3 regions of the Alteromonas sp. S015 genome follow, and region 2 is predicted to be linked to each of the others. Evidence: predicted binding sites of a transcription regulator. Region 2 holds the regulator's gene; each other region holds the start of a gene.
The links. The regulator sigma-54, encoded in region 2, starts transcription at its own class of promoters, with help from an activator protein. The targets are predictions, from matches to a motif close to GTTGGCACGNNNNTNGNNT.
Positions count from the first base shown of each region.

Region 1: glnK (P-II family nitrogen regulator) is a predicted target of sigma-54. The motif match lies at 2,008-2,026, and genes of this name have one in related genera.
Region 3: nirB (nitrite reductase large subunit NirB) is a predicted target of sigma-54. The motif match lies at 2,133-2,151, and genes of this name have one in related genera.

Region 1 covers NZ_JAZETO010000009.1:191,628-196,376, reverse strand. Annotated here, with positions in the region: gene V7R42_RS17190 (DUF808 domain-containing protein) at 1-39, opposite strand, end outside; gene V7R42_RS17185 (AraC family transcriptional regulator) at 206-946, shown strand; gene V7R42_RS17180 (hypothetical protein) at 996-1,811, opposite strand; gene glnK (P-II family nitrogen regulator) at 2,093-2,431, shown strand; gene V7R42_RS17170 (ammonium transporter) at 2,464-3,711, shown strand; gene ggt (gamma-glutamyltransferase) at 3,933-4,749, shown strand, end outside.
Region 2 covers NZ_JAZETO010000002.1:281,429-286,177, forward strand. Annotated here, with positions in the region: gene rapZ (RNase adapter RapZ) at 1-427, opposite strand, end outside; gene ptsN (PTS IIA-like nitrogen regulatory protein PtsN) at 511-954, opposite strand; gene hpf (ribosome hibernation promoting factor) at 968-1,255, opposite strand; gene V7R42_RS05300 (RNA polymerase factor sigma-54) at 1,286-2,767, opposite strand; gene lptB (LPS export ABC transporter ATP-binding protein) at 2,841-3,566, opposite strand; gene lptA (lipopolysaccharide transport periplasmic protein LptA) at 3,569-4,114, opposite strand; gene lptC (LPS export ABC transporter periplasmic protein LptC) at 4,083-4,661, opposite strand; gene kdsC (3-deoxy-manno-octulosonate-8-phosphatase KdsC) at 4,658-4,749, opposite strand, start outside.
Region 3 covers NZ_JAZETO010000002.1:116,287-121,035, reverse strand. Annotated here, with positions in the region: gene nirB (nitrite reductase large subunit NirB) at 1-1,957, opposite strand, end outside; gene V7R42_RS04615 (SulP family inorganic anion transporter) at 2,270-3,835, opposite strand; gene V7R42_RS04610 (hypothetical protein) at 4,267-4,554, shown strand.

The DNA.
Region 1 (4,749 bases), on a different contig from region 2:
TATATCATCAAGTAGGGCAAGTAAGTTAGCGGCGGCCACAGTGATTTTCCTTGTATTCGTTGTTATAGAGTATGCGGTTTTTATGCTTCACCAACATAGCAAGTAGGCAAGCTATAAGTGGTTGCAGTTTGCCAAGAATACGCGCAGCATCTTACCTTTGGCAACCTATGAATAGTGTGACATCAAATAGAAGGCAGGAATGAGTGTGAGTAACAATAGAAAAATAAATGAAGCGACAGCATTGCCCTCACTTTCTATTCGTTCTTATGCCAGAACTGCACGGAGTCATGCCCACCCTTATTACCAGTTGGTATTGCCTATTAACGGGCATATAGAGATAAAACAAGACTATTTTTCAGGGAATGTTGGCGTGGGAGAAGGTGTGTGTATTGCTCCCCACGAAGAACACAATTTTAGCGCAAATGAAAATGCTAAGTTCGTGGTAGCTGACTTGTTAACTGTGCCAGTGCAGTTGCAAGATAAACGCACGCCTATATTCCAAGTTAATTCTGCTCTTCTGACTTTCTTGAGCTTTGTCGAAGTGCAATTAACGCATTACGCTTATTATGGTCATCGTGAAGTGGCTGATTTATTTCAGGTGTTATTAGCAAAAAGCGAAGTCGGAAATGGTACAGGCAAGCGTATGACTCGTGTAATAAGTCATATACACACTGATTTAAGCGCTTCACACTCTTTAAAAGCCCTGTCTGAGCTTGCTTGCATGGGAACAACACAATTCAAAACACGTTTCAAAGGCGCAACTGGACTTAGTTTACGAGACTATCTCGTGAAAGTGAGAATGGAGAAGGCCAAAGCACTGCTTAGAAATACTGATACGCCAATGATAGAAATAGCCCAGATAACCGGGTATGAAGATGTTGCAGCGTTCAGCCGACGGTTTAAAGCGTATTTCGGGCGACCCCCTAAGTTTTTCAAAAGAAAGTAACTAAACTGGTGCTTTTACCTGATATGCGGTCAATAGTTGATAGAGACGGCTAGTTTATCTCTTCGTCTTTAGGAAGTTTATTGACTCTGGCGTCTATAAATCGTTGGTGATCGTCCATTTTGGTGCATTCTAAAGTACCACCACCAAACCCACTCAATATCACCAAAGCTGTATTGGTTGTACTGCTACAGTTTACGCGTTTTGAAGGGCGTCGATTTTCATTAGCTTGTATTTGCTGTGTGCTTGGCCCGCTAAGCACTGGACTATTTTTACGCTCTTGAAATGCTTTTGCTGCCTGTTCTGCGTCTTCAGCGACTTTGTCACTGTGATACTTTTCAAAGTAGAGGGCCGCGCCATCTTTTACCGACAGATTCAACGAGCCTGCGCGCCGATTTGCGTCTTTTGATAAAGTGGGCGACGGCAGTGTATTAGTCGGCTTACTTTCAATGGGTACCTGCTGTGTATCGGGCTCAGCATTTTTCTGTTGCTTGGGCGCAGGGCTTTCTACAATTTCATTTTTACTATCAAGTGCTTCAGTAGCTTTGGTTGCGTCAGGCTTCAACTCAATTTCTTGCCTTTTAGGGGAAACATCGATTGGTTTAGTTTCTTGTGGTTTAGCTTGGGCAGGAGGGCGTGGAACGGGGGGATAGTACAGTCTGGCGCTTATCTCCGGCGTTCGCTCCAAAACATTTACTCGTGCTTTTTGGTTGTTGATGCCCATTTGAGAAAGTATGACCATTACGATGACCCCAAACACATGTGCACAGCCCGAAATTAATAGTGGGCGCCACGCCGTTTTCTTTGCAACGGAATGGTGTTCAATGCTGCGCTCAGGCGCAAAGAAAGATGGGGTGATAGTTGTCATAGTAAACAACAGACCATGGGCCCTATCGAATAGTTCCATCCTAATTTCATCGCACTTTTTAGTCCTCTCACCTTACCGCAACCTCATACCGCTTCAAAATTGGGCAAATTTTTAACAGTGCACCATTAGTGTGCATTATTTTAGTGCGTTCATGAAGCGTTTGCTTGTATGTATTTGATTTATTTGGCTAATCATTTGTGGCATGGCTCTTGGTTTATCTTCCCATAGTTGGAAACACGAACATAAATCACAGAATAACCAAAACAAACTGGGAGCAACTCATGAAACTAGTCACAGCGATCATCAAGCCGTTCAAGCTAGATGATGTTCGTGAAGCCATTTCAGAAATCGGTATCGACGGTTTGACCGTGACCGAAGTGAAGGGCTTTGGACGTCAAAAAGGACACACTGAACTTTACCGCGGAGCGGAATATCAGGTGGATTTTCTACCTAAAGTCAAACTGGAAATTGCTGTTCAGGATGATCAAGTAGAGCGCCTGGTAGAAGCCATCGTTGGCGCTGCCAAAACAGGCAAAATTGGAGACGGCAAGGTATTTGTTTACGACCTTGAACACGCCGTTCGTATTCGAACTGGTGAGTCGGATAGCGACGCGCTGTAAGCCACAACGATATATTTGCGGAGAAAACCATAATGGAAATCACTTTTGAACTTGGGTATGCGCTAGATACCTTTTATTTTCTAATCTGCGGTGCACTGGTTATGTGGATGGCTGCAGGTTTTGCGATGCTTGAAGCTGGTCTTGTTCGAGCGAAAAACACCACAGAGATTCTAACTAAAAACGTGGCGCTATTCGCTATCGCTTGCACTATGTATATGATTTGCGGTTACGGCATTATGTACGGTGGCGGCGACTGGGGTCCATTCCTAAGCGGTATCATGGCTGATGGCGCAACAGGTGTCGCTGAAGAGCCAGCAACATATGCACCTTCTGCTGACTTCTTCTTCCAAGTAGTATTTGTTGCAACAGCAATGTCTATCGTATCTGGTGCGGTAGCTGAGCGTATGAAGCTTTGGGCATTTCTAGCGTTCGCAGTTGTTATGACGGGCTTCATCTATCCAATGGAAGGTGCTTGGACATGGGGCGGCGAAGCAGTATTCGGTATGTATACGCTTGGCGACCTTGGTTTCTCTGACTTTGCAGGTTCAGGTATTGTTCACATGGCTGGTGCAGCTGCTGCTCTTGCTGGTGTTCTTGTGCTTGGTGCTCGTAAGGGTAAATACACCGCTGACGGTAAAGTAAACGCGATTCCAGGTGCAAACTTACCGCTTGCAACTTTAGGTACATTTATCCTGTGGATGGGGTGGTTTGGCTTCAACGGCGGTTCAGTGCTGGCTACTGCAACTGTTGAAAGTGCAAACTCAGTAGCGATTGTATTTATGAACACAAATGCTGCAGCTGCTGGTGGTGCAATTGCTGCACTTATCGTAGCACGCATTCTATTCGGTAAAGCTGACCTAACTATGGTACTTAACGGTGCACTAGCCGGTCTTGTGGCTATTACAGCAGAGCCTTCAACTCCTACACCATTACAAGCTACTTTGTTCGGCGGCCTTGGTGGTATTTTAGTAGTGCTTAGCATTGTTGCACTAGACAAGCTTAAGATTGACGATCCAGTGGGCGCAATTTCAGTTCACGGCGTGGTTGGTCTTCTAGGTCTTATCCTTGTACCTTTCACTAACGATGGTTCAAGCATCTCTGGTCAGCTAATTGGTGCAGCGACTATCTTTGTATGGGTATTCGTAGTGAGCCTAGTGGTATGGCTAGTAATTAAAGCGGTTATGGGTGTACGTGTGAGCGAAGAAGAAGAATTCGACGGCGTAGACATGAGCGAATGTGGTCTGGAAGCATACCCAGACTTCACAAGCAGCCGTTCGTAAGAGAGTCTCGATTAGGCAACGAAACAACAATAACAATAATGCCTTATTACTTCGTTTAAGCCCCACTAATGCGGGGCTTTTTTCGTTTCATGCAATGTGTTTTATGACCATTTTTGAGCTTAGGAAAAGAGCCTAGGCGTAATGTGACAATAACGCTACACTATAAATCGATAGACTAACGCTAGATTTATTATCGGCAACGTTTTAGTAAAAGGACGGTTATGATTGCAAGTGTGCGACTTCTACCTTTGATACTGGCTTTCTTTAGTATCAGCTGTTTGGGCTATGACAGAATAACGGGGCATCCCTTTGCAAGTCGCTCAGAAGTTATTGCAAAGAACGGCATGGCAGCAACAAGCCAACCATTAGCTACGCAAGTGGCGTTGGATATTTTAAAACAAGGCGGCAGCGCGGTCGATGCCGCCATTGCAGCCAATGCCATGTTAGGTTTAGTGGAGCCAACAGGAAGCGGTGTTGGCGGCGACTTATTTGCTATAGTGTGGGATGCAAAAGAAGAAAAGTTAGTCGGCTTAAACGCCTCGGGTCGTTCTCCAAGGCAGCTAACTAAAGCTGTGTTTGCCGAGCGTGGTTTGCATCAAATTCCAAAATTTGGTCCGCTACCAGTTTCTGTCCCTGGCGCTGTAGATGGCTGGTTTGCACTACACGAAAAATTTGGCAAGCTGCCCATGTCTGCGCTGCTTACGCCATCTATCAAATATGCCCGTGAGGGGTTTCCTGTTTCAGAAGTCATTGCCTATTACTGGCAGATGAATCAAGAGCGAATTGGTCACTATGACGGCTTCGCAGAGACTTTTCTTATCGACGGGAAAGTACCGCAAAAAGGCGATGTTTTTAAAAACCCTGCGTTAGCCGTGACCTATGAAAAGATTGCAACAGGCGGGCGAGATGCTTTTTATAAGGGCGATATCGCACGCACTATCGATGTTTACATGAAGTCTCAAGGCGGCTTTTTGTCATACCAGGATTTGTCATCGCATACCTCGGAGTGGGTAGAGCCCGTTTCTGCTAACTATCGGG
Region 2 (4,749 bases):
GGTGAATGGTGAGCTTATCGGTATCTAAATATAAATCTGCGCGCTCTGCAATGGGGGCAAGTAGAGCAGATTCGGCTTTGATGGCTTCTGATAAAGATTTATTGAGCTTCGCTAGAGGGTGAAGGCGGCGAGTTTCGCTAAAACGCTTAACCAATACATCATCGCTTGCATCAATATAAACAATTGTCATGGACCACGAAGAAGGTAGGTAGTCTAGAATTTCTACCAAGTCGTCTGGGTTTTTGGGTAAGTTTCTTACATCAATGCTCACCGCTACCTGATCATATTCATCCACAACGGTATGAGTCAGTGTAGGAAGTAAGTTTACCGGAATATTGTCAACGCAGTAATAACCTAAATCTTCCAAAGCGCGAAGTGCGACAGATTTACCAGATCCCGAACGACCACTGATTATAATCAGCTTCACCTAACTTCTCCCTATATTCTGGTTCAATCATATACGCGTTGTTGAATTAGGCGCCTACTTAACGATGAAAAGACGCTTAATGGTTAACTTAATGCAGAAAGTATATCGTCGCTAGTTGTTGCGCGACGTATCGCTTTGATCGTTTCTTTGTCGCTCAGTTTGCCTGCCACTGTGGCTAGCGTTTGAAGGTGTCCTTCGGTTTGCTCCTCGGGAACGAGTAGTGCAAAAAATATGTCTACGGGTTTTTCGTCAAGGGCGTCAAAGTCAATAGCAGGCGTGCTGGTTACAACAATTGCTATCACTTTCTCAAGGCCTGCTAAGCGGCCATGGGGCAGGGCGATACCATTGCCGATGCCTGTGCTACCCATACGCTCTCGAGCCATCAAACTGTTGAGTACCGTTGCTTGGTCAATGTTTTCGTTTTGCTTGGCAGCGATATCAGCGATGATCTCAAGAATTCGCTTTTTACTGTTACACTGAACCGCACACTCGGTGCGGTCCAGACTTACGATGGCTTGTATATCCATGCTTAATTGACTACTAGTGTTTTTTCAGTTTTTCCTTATGCTTGATTACCTGCCGGTCGAGTTTATCAACCATGCTGTCAATCGCCGCATACATGTCTGTATTTTCTGAGGATGCGAATACTTCAGCGCCACTTAAATGAACGGTCGCTTCGGCTTTTTGATTTAATTTTTCAACGTTCAGGATGACATGCACATTAGAAATGTGATCAAAGTGACGTTCAAGTTTGCTGAACTTCGTATCGACATAATTACGCAAAGAGTCGGTGATTTCGACATGATGACCAGTAAGGTTGATTTGCATATTTCGTCTTCCTTATATTATTAAGCCCGTTTAGATAAGGCTTTTGCGTTGGTTCGACGGCGGAATCGATAAAGATTCCCGGTACTTTGCTATTGTTCGCCGGGCAACCTTAATGCCTTGTTCGGCCAACAATGAAGCAATCTTGCTATCGCTTAGCGGCTTGCTGGGCTTTTCAGCGGCCACTAATTTTTTGATCAATGCTCGAATCGCTGTAGACGAGCATTCACCACCAGACTCAGTTGCAACGTGACTTGAGAAGAAATATTTCAATTCGAAGATTCCACGTGGCGTGTGCATGTACTTCTGCGTTGTTACTCGCGAAATAGTCGATTCGTGCATATCTACCATTTCTGCGACATCATTTAGCACCATTGGTTTCATCATTTCCGGACCGTGCTCAAAAAAGCCCATTTGTTGCTGCACAATACAGTTTGCAACCTTCATCAATGTATCATTGCGAGATTCAAGGCTCTTTATGAACCACTTGGCCTCTTGCATGTGTGAGCGGATGAATTGTGAGTCGCTACTATTCTTGGCACGGCGACTCATGGCTGCGTACTGTTGGTTAACACTTAGTTTAGGCAGACTGTCAGGGTTCAGCTCAACCACCCAACGGCCATTCTTTTTGGTCACTGATACATCAGGAATAACATACTCAGGCTCTTTAGTAACTAAAGCACTACCTGGACGAGGATTCAAGGTTTGCAGTAAACGCATTGCCTCGCGCAGCTGATCTTCTTTTAATCGGCTTTTACGCATAAGCGTACGATAGTCTTTACTGCTCAGTAAGTCAGAGTATTCTTCAATCAGTTGTTTCGCTTCAGCAAGCCACGGTGTGTCTTCTGAAAACTGGCGCAATTGCACCATTAAACATTCTTGTGGAGAGCGTGAGCCAGAACCAATAGGGTCGAACATCTGAATGCGCTTAAGCACACATTCTATTTCGTCCATTTCAATCGGCTCTTCCATATCATCATCGTTAACCGCTTCTAAAATTTCATCAAGGGTAACGGTTAAATAACCTGACTCGTCGATAGAGTCGATGATTGCTGTAGCGATAGCGCGATCGGTATCCGAGAAATGAGTAAGGCGCATTTGCCACAATAGGTGCTCTTGAATATCTTCAGTAGTCTCACCTTGGAAGATCTGCTCGTCGTCATTAGATGGACCCGGAGCGGGAGAAGATGAAGCGGAGTAGTATTCATCCCATGTGCTGTCGATAGGCAGCTCATCGGGAAGATCGTTTTTTTCTAATGCATCACCCGCTTCTAGCGTGTCACTAGATGCAGAAGCAGTGGCCTCAGAACCCCCGTCGTCATTATCGATATTGTTCTTTTCTAACTGTGGCTCGTCGTTACCTTCTTCAATTTCTAATAGTGGATTAGAGTCGAGCGCTTCTTGAATTTCCTGTTGAAGATCAAGTGTAGAAAGCTGCAGCAGTTTAATGGCCTGCTGAAGCTGTGGCGTCATGGTAAGTTGTTGGCTAAATTTTAGCTGTAAAGATGGTTTCATCTACGTCTTATTTTAATGCTCTAAATTGAATATACCGGAGCGAAACTGAAAAATGACAATTCAGTTACACTAACTATAGCCTGAATTGTTCGCCTAGGTATACATCCCTTACTTTTTGATTACTTAAAACCTGTTCCGCGGTTCCCTGCGCAATAAGCTCGCCATGACTCACAATGTACGCTTTTTCACAAACATCCAATGTCTCTCGTACGTTATGGTCTGTGATAAGGATTCCAATACCCCTATCGCGAAGATGTTGTATTATCTTCTTTATATCATTAACTGATATTGGATCAACACCAGCAAATGGTTCGTCTAACAAAATAAATTGCGGTTTTGCGGCCAGGGCACGGGCAATCTCAACGCGACGGCGCTCGCCCCCTGATAAACTCATCCCCGTACTATTACGTATATGGTTAATATTAAATTCATCAAGTAGCGCATCTGCTTCTTCTTCCTGCTGAAGTGAATTTAAATCTTTACGGGTTTGCAGTATGGCCATGATATTTTCATGTACCGTTAGCTTTCTAAAAATAGACGCTTCCTGCGGTAGGTAGCCAATTCCGCGGCGTGCACGCTCGTGCATAGGCTGGTGAGTTAGCTCATTGTCGTCGATTTCAATCTTGCCTTTATCCAGATTCACCAAACCAACAATCATATAGAAGGTAGTGGTCTTACCGGCACCATTAGGCCCAAGAAGGCCGACAATCTGACCTGTTGAGACTGAAAGACTCACATCGCGAACAACTTGTCGCGATTTATATGCTTTAGCAAGGTTTTTAGCGCTCAAAGTTGCCATTGCTATTCATTGTCCTTGTTGTCTTTCTTTGACGTTGTTTTACGAATAGTTTCAGGCGTAAATACAGTTGTTACGCGACCTTCACCATTCTTACCCTTACCACCCGTTGCCAGCAATTGCTCAGTAATCATGTCAAATGTGATTTTATCACCTTGTACTTTGCTGGTGTCTTGTTGTAATTCAGCGTTACCCGCTAAAGAAATAGTGCGATTGATCACCTCGTAGCGTATTTCATTGGCTTTAGCTGACACTGGCGTACCGTCTTCAAGCGATTGAGAATAGCTTGCAGGTTTGCCTCGGGCGATAAATATTTCTCGTCCGCTTCCATCTGTTGCAATAACTTCAACCTCATCAGCTTTAATAACAAGAGAACCTTGCGTAATGAGTACGTCTTCCTTGTAAAGCGCGGTTTTATTTTTACCGTCAATAAATTGGGTGTTTGACCCTATTTTAATGGGCTGTGAAAAATCTTCTTCACTGGCAAGCGCAGCACCACTAGCGATGGCAAGTATAAGACTAGTTGCTAGGGGAATAAGTCGTTTGTACATGGTCTAAAAGCTCGTATTCTTGTGTGCGTAAGTTCGCGTTAAACCCGTTACTTAGAATAAGGTATTGTGTACCTAGTATCTCAACGGGTTGATCAGATGTCATTTGTTTCGTGTCTAAATTTATCTGGATGTATTCGGTTGATAAACTTTTGACAAAATCATCGGCAGTTTGATTTTCAATAACAACGCTATTTTCAAGTTGGATTAGCTCATTGTTGTAGAGCGTTCCTTCTTTCGCCGTCACCACCCAGGGCGACGACGCGTTTTCTGTATAAAGCGTGTATTTAGGTTGTTGAAACAATACAAAGCCAAGCTGGTCATAATGTTCCATCGACTCTGCAAACACCTTGTGATTTAACTCCCCGTCTTGATTGTACAGTGTAGTGGTTAGATTTCTCGCTTTGTAGGCGGGCTTGAGTGCATCGTTTTCACCTCTTCCCTGCATTTCAGGCTGCTCTTCCATCCACGTAGGGATGTACATAAACAACGCCAGAATGAATAGCGCAGATATGCTTAATCCTAAGCGATTAAAGCCAAACAGGCTCATACACTCGCTCCAAAAATCTCATTTGATACACCTTTGGCTTGCAAAATAGTATCCGAAATTTCTCGGACTGCTCCAAAACCACCAGGTA
Region 3 (4,749 bases), 170 kb from region 2:
AATCCTGAACACCGTAGCGGCACCAAGTGCTGCCCACGCAGGATTTAACAGTACGCAGTGCCTTCGCGTAGGCGTGGCCGGTTTCAAAACCACCAGCGACCAGTTTTTCCCATATATCAGGCAAGTGCTCTACGCGCGCACCAAATAAATCAATGCGCTGACCACCCGTGATCTTGGTGTACAAGTTGTATTCTTTTGCCACTTCACCTAGCAGAATCAACTTCTCAGGCGTTATTTCTCCGCCGGGAACACGCGGTACAACCGAATACGTACCATCCTTTTGCATGTTGCCAAGATAGATATCGTTGGTATCTTGGAGAGGAAGGTGTGAAGCCTTAAGAATGTAATCGTTATACACCGAGGCTAAAATTGAGCCCACTGCTGGCTTACAAATCTCACATCCTAGGCCTTCACCATGCTGCTCTAATAGCTCGTCAAAGGTGCGAATGCCGTTTACTTTAACAAGGTGAAAGAGCTCTTGTCGGGTGTGGTTGAAGTGCTCACAAATGGCTTTTGATACTTCCACACCGCGCTTTTCAAGCTCGCTATCCACAACATTTTTAAGCAAGGCGGCACAACCACCACACCCTGTGCTGGCTTTGGTTTCTCCTTTTACATCGGCAACGCTACAACAGCCGCCTTCAATGGCTGAAACTATATCGCCTTTTGTCACGTTTAGGCATGAACAAATAGACGCGGAGTCTGGTAGTGCATCGGCACCTAGCGCCGGTGCGGCATCAGATGATGGAAGAATTAGGCTTTCTGGATGTTCAGGTAATTCGATACTGTTGAGCGCATACTGCAAGAGCGTGTCGTAGTCGCTGGTATCGCCAACGAGTACAGCACCAAGCACGTACTTTTGCTCACTATCTACCACCAGCTTTTTATACACGCCTTCTGGCTGATTTAAGTACGTGTAGCTAAGGGCACCTTCTGTGCGTTCATGAGCATCGCCAATTGAACCCACTTCCACGCCCATTAACTTGAGTTTGGTACTCATATCTGCACCAGTGAATTCGGCATCGCCGCCGGTAATATGACTTACTGCGGTGCGCGCCATGGTGTAGCCAGGTGCAACCAGGCCAAAGGTTTTGTTATCCCACAGTGCACATTCGCCCACCGCGTAAATATTAGGGTCAGACGTTACGCAGTGGTTATCAATGACAATACCGCCGCGCTCGCCAAGTGTTAATGCCGACTTTCTGCCAAGCTGATCTGACGGGCGAATTCCGGCAGAGAATAAAATCATGTCAGTTTCAAGTACAGTGCCGTCAGCAAACACCATTTTATAGCGGCAGGTATCACCGGCCTCGATCGTTTGGGTTGCCTTTTGGGTATGAACCGTAACGCCCAATGCTTCAATTTTGTCCTTAAGAACGTTACCACCTGCTTGGTTTAGCTGCACTGCCATAAGCTGCGGGGCAAACTCAACCACGTGGGTGTCGAGACCGGCTTGCTTTAATGCGTTAGCGGCTTCTAAACCTAACAGCCCACCACCAACAACAACACCTACTTTGCTCACCGCTGCTGATGCTTCAATAGCGAGTAGATCGTCTATGGTGCGGTACACCAAGCAATGCTCTTGATCGTTGCCAGGGATGGGTGGCACAAAAGGGTATGAGCCTGTGGCTAACACAAGCTTGTCGTAACTAAACACCTGCCCTTCAGAAGTCATCACTTTATTATTGTCACGGTCTATATCGGTAACCAAGGCATTGGTGACTACGTTTACGCCCCATTCGGCGTACTGAGCGGGTGTAGTAAGCGCTAAGTCATCGGCACTCGCACCGCTAAAAAATGATGACAGATAAACGCGGTCGTACGCGAGGCGAGACTCGCCGCATAAAACGGTTATTTCTACATTGGCATCGCTTTGGTGAAGCTGCTCAACAAAATGGTGCCCCACCATGCCGTTGCCTACGACGACAATTTGCGTTTTTGATTCCAATGAAGTCATAGTATTCCCCTTTTTTCGGGACAAAAAAAAGCCCGCTTCAACTTTCGTTGATGCGGGCTTCGTTGCCTATTTTGCCAACGGTTTAGGTTGGCTAACACATTTCACGGAGTGTTATAAATCACACAATTTTCAGTGATTGACACAAATCACCAAAACACACTTTACGTTTATAGCTATCCAAGTTCAGTGCCAAAAACGTAACCATTTGTTTTGATTAAATTTACTGAAAAATAAGATTTATTTAGACTCCCCAACTGCACCAAACAAACGCAACACTGTGTTTACTTGGTGCATAGAGGACTATCAAAAAACTTAGGCCAGTTTATCCGTCGCTACGCGGTAGCGAGGGTCTTCAACCACGTTAATTTCAACAAATTTGTCGGCCTTGCGAAGCAGTGAGCGACACTCGTCACTGATATGGCGAATATGTAGCTTTTTACCTTGCTCTTCGTATTTGTCAGCAAGGGTATCTAGCGCATCGATACCTGATGAATCCCAAATACGTGAGTCTTTAAAGTCAATAACCACATCGTTAGGGTCGTTGGCGATGTCAAACAGGTCTTTGAAATGCGATACCGAGCCGAAGAACAGTGGACCGTCTAGCTCGTAGACTTTCCAACCGTCGTTATCAATATGGGATCTCGCTTCGATATGACGAGCGTGTTTCCAAGCAAACACCAGTGCTGAAACGATAACACCTACCACAACTGCAATAGCCAGGTCAGCAATAACGGTAACGCCCGTTACTAGGAATAGCACAAAGGCATCTTCTTTGTTTACGCCGCGAATAATTCTGAATGACGCCCACTCAAAAGTAGCGATAACTACCACAAACATAACGCCAACAAGGGCAGCTAGAGGGATCATTTCAATTAGCGGTGCAGCAAAGAGAATGAAACCTAACAGTACAACCGCTGCCGTAATACCTGATAGTCGACCACGGCCTCCAGAGTTAATGTTAATCATACTTTGACCAATCATGGCACAACCGCCCATACCACCAAAAAAGCCGTTAACGGTATTTGCAACGCCCTGACCAACACACTCTTTGTTGCCACGTCCGCGGGTGTCTGTCATTTCATCAATTAATGAAAGAGTAAGCAGTGATTCAATCAGACCCACCAAGCAAAGAATCACTGAGGTAGGCAGGATTATCATGAAGGTTTCCCAGGTGAACGGCACCATAGGAATAGCAAAACTAGGAAGTTCCCCCGCTAGCGTTGCACTGTCGCGCTGGTCAGCAGGTAGCAAATCACGAACAAAGTCGATTACCGTGCGTGCTTCTAAGTCGAGACCGTGCACTAACAAGGTGACCGTAACAATCGCTACCAGCGACGCTGGTACAGCTTTGGTTAGCTTTGGTAACAAATAAATAATGGCCATGGTTAACGCTACAAGCCCTAGCATCCAATATAGCAGCGTACCTTCCATCCATTGTAACTCACCGGCTGCATTAGTCACTTTGAACTGGCCTAATTGCGCCAGGAAAATTACGATTGCCAAACCATTTACGAAGCCTAGCATTACCGGATATGGCACCAGTCGGATAAATTTCCCTAGCTTGAAAATACCGCACATTATTTGCAGTAAACCCGCCAAAATAACCGCGGCAAATAAATACTGCACGCCGTGTTGGGCAACCAGTGCCACCATTACAACGGCCATGGCGCCGGTAGCACCAGAAATCATTCCTGGGCGGCCGCCAATAGCGGAAGTGATCAAGCCCATCATGAAAGCCGCATAAAGACCAATCATTGGTTCTACGCCGGCTACAAATGCAAATGCTACGGCTTCAGGGACCAGGGCAAGCGCCACGGTAATACCTGATAGCACGTCGTTTTTAACGTTGCTGTCTTTACTGGTAATTAAATCGAACATGTTCTCTCAGAGGCTAAAATGTTTAACACAACAACCCACCGTGGCGTACACCGCGCTAAAGCAGTACACCAAGTAGGCAGGATGATTTTTCGGCGATTCTAACACCAATGTAGCTTAAAATCTTTTAATAGATTGTTACTAGGGCCTGTTGATCTTTGATGTACTTTAAAGAAAGACAGGTCCTAGCCCAAACTGCTTGGCGCTGACGTGATAAGCACAACGTTCTTTACCCTTTCCAAATGCTGTGAGCGTTTCAATTTTTCGTACACGGTCAGGGCTTAATTTAATAGCGAATGCTGACAAATCGCATCGTACATGGCATCGTATAATGGTTTTTATTAACCGCGTCGTTCAATGCGCTTCGATTTTTAATACGGGGCTACGGTAAGACGTCGCTGTAAGGCAAAAGCCTTATTCAACGAGGAGTTAAAGTGGTACCTTATATTCTGACTATTTTGTGCGTGCTAGTGGCAGGCGCTATTCATTGGATGTCGCCGAAGGCTTATTGGAAAGCCACTATTATGTCGACCGCCGTTATTTTACTATTTTCTGTGGCGGCATTGTTTATCTTTAAAGCATCGGGAATGCTGGTTAGCGAGCACACTGGCGAGAATGCTGACTTTTCTGGGCAAATGCTAACCATCACCACAATGATCGCCTTTTTCGGTTTTTTAATTTCACTGTTTGTCGGCTGGTTTCTTCGCGTAGTCAGAAACTAATCTGGAAAGCAAAACCACATATTTTGCGAGGCCGCACCATTTTGGCGCAGCCTCTTCCCGCTCGACATCATTCACCTTCCCGTCCCTCCGATAAGACCACCTTTAGTAAACGTTCCAGCCTCACCATATGCCGCTAATTGTCAGCACTTCGAGCGCTTTTGCTCACTCTAACGTTTATCTTCATTAATTCTAATA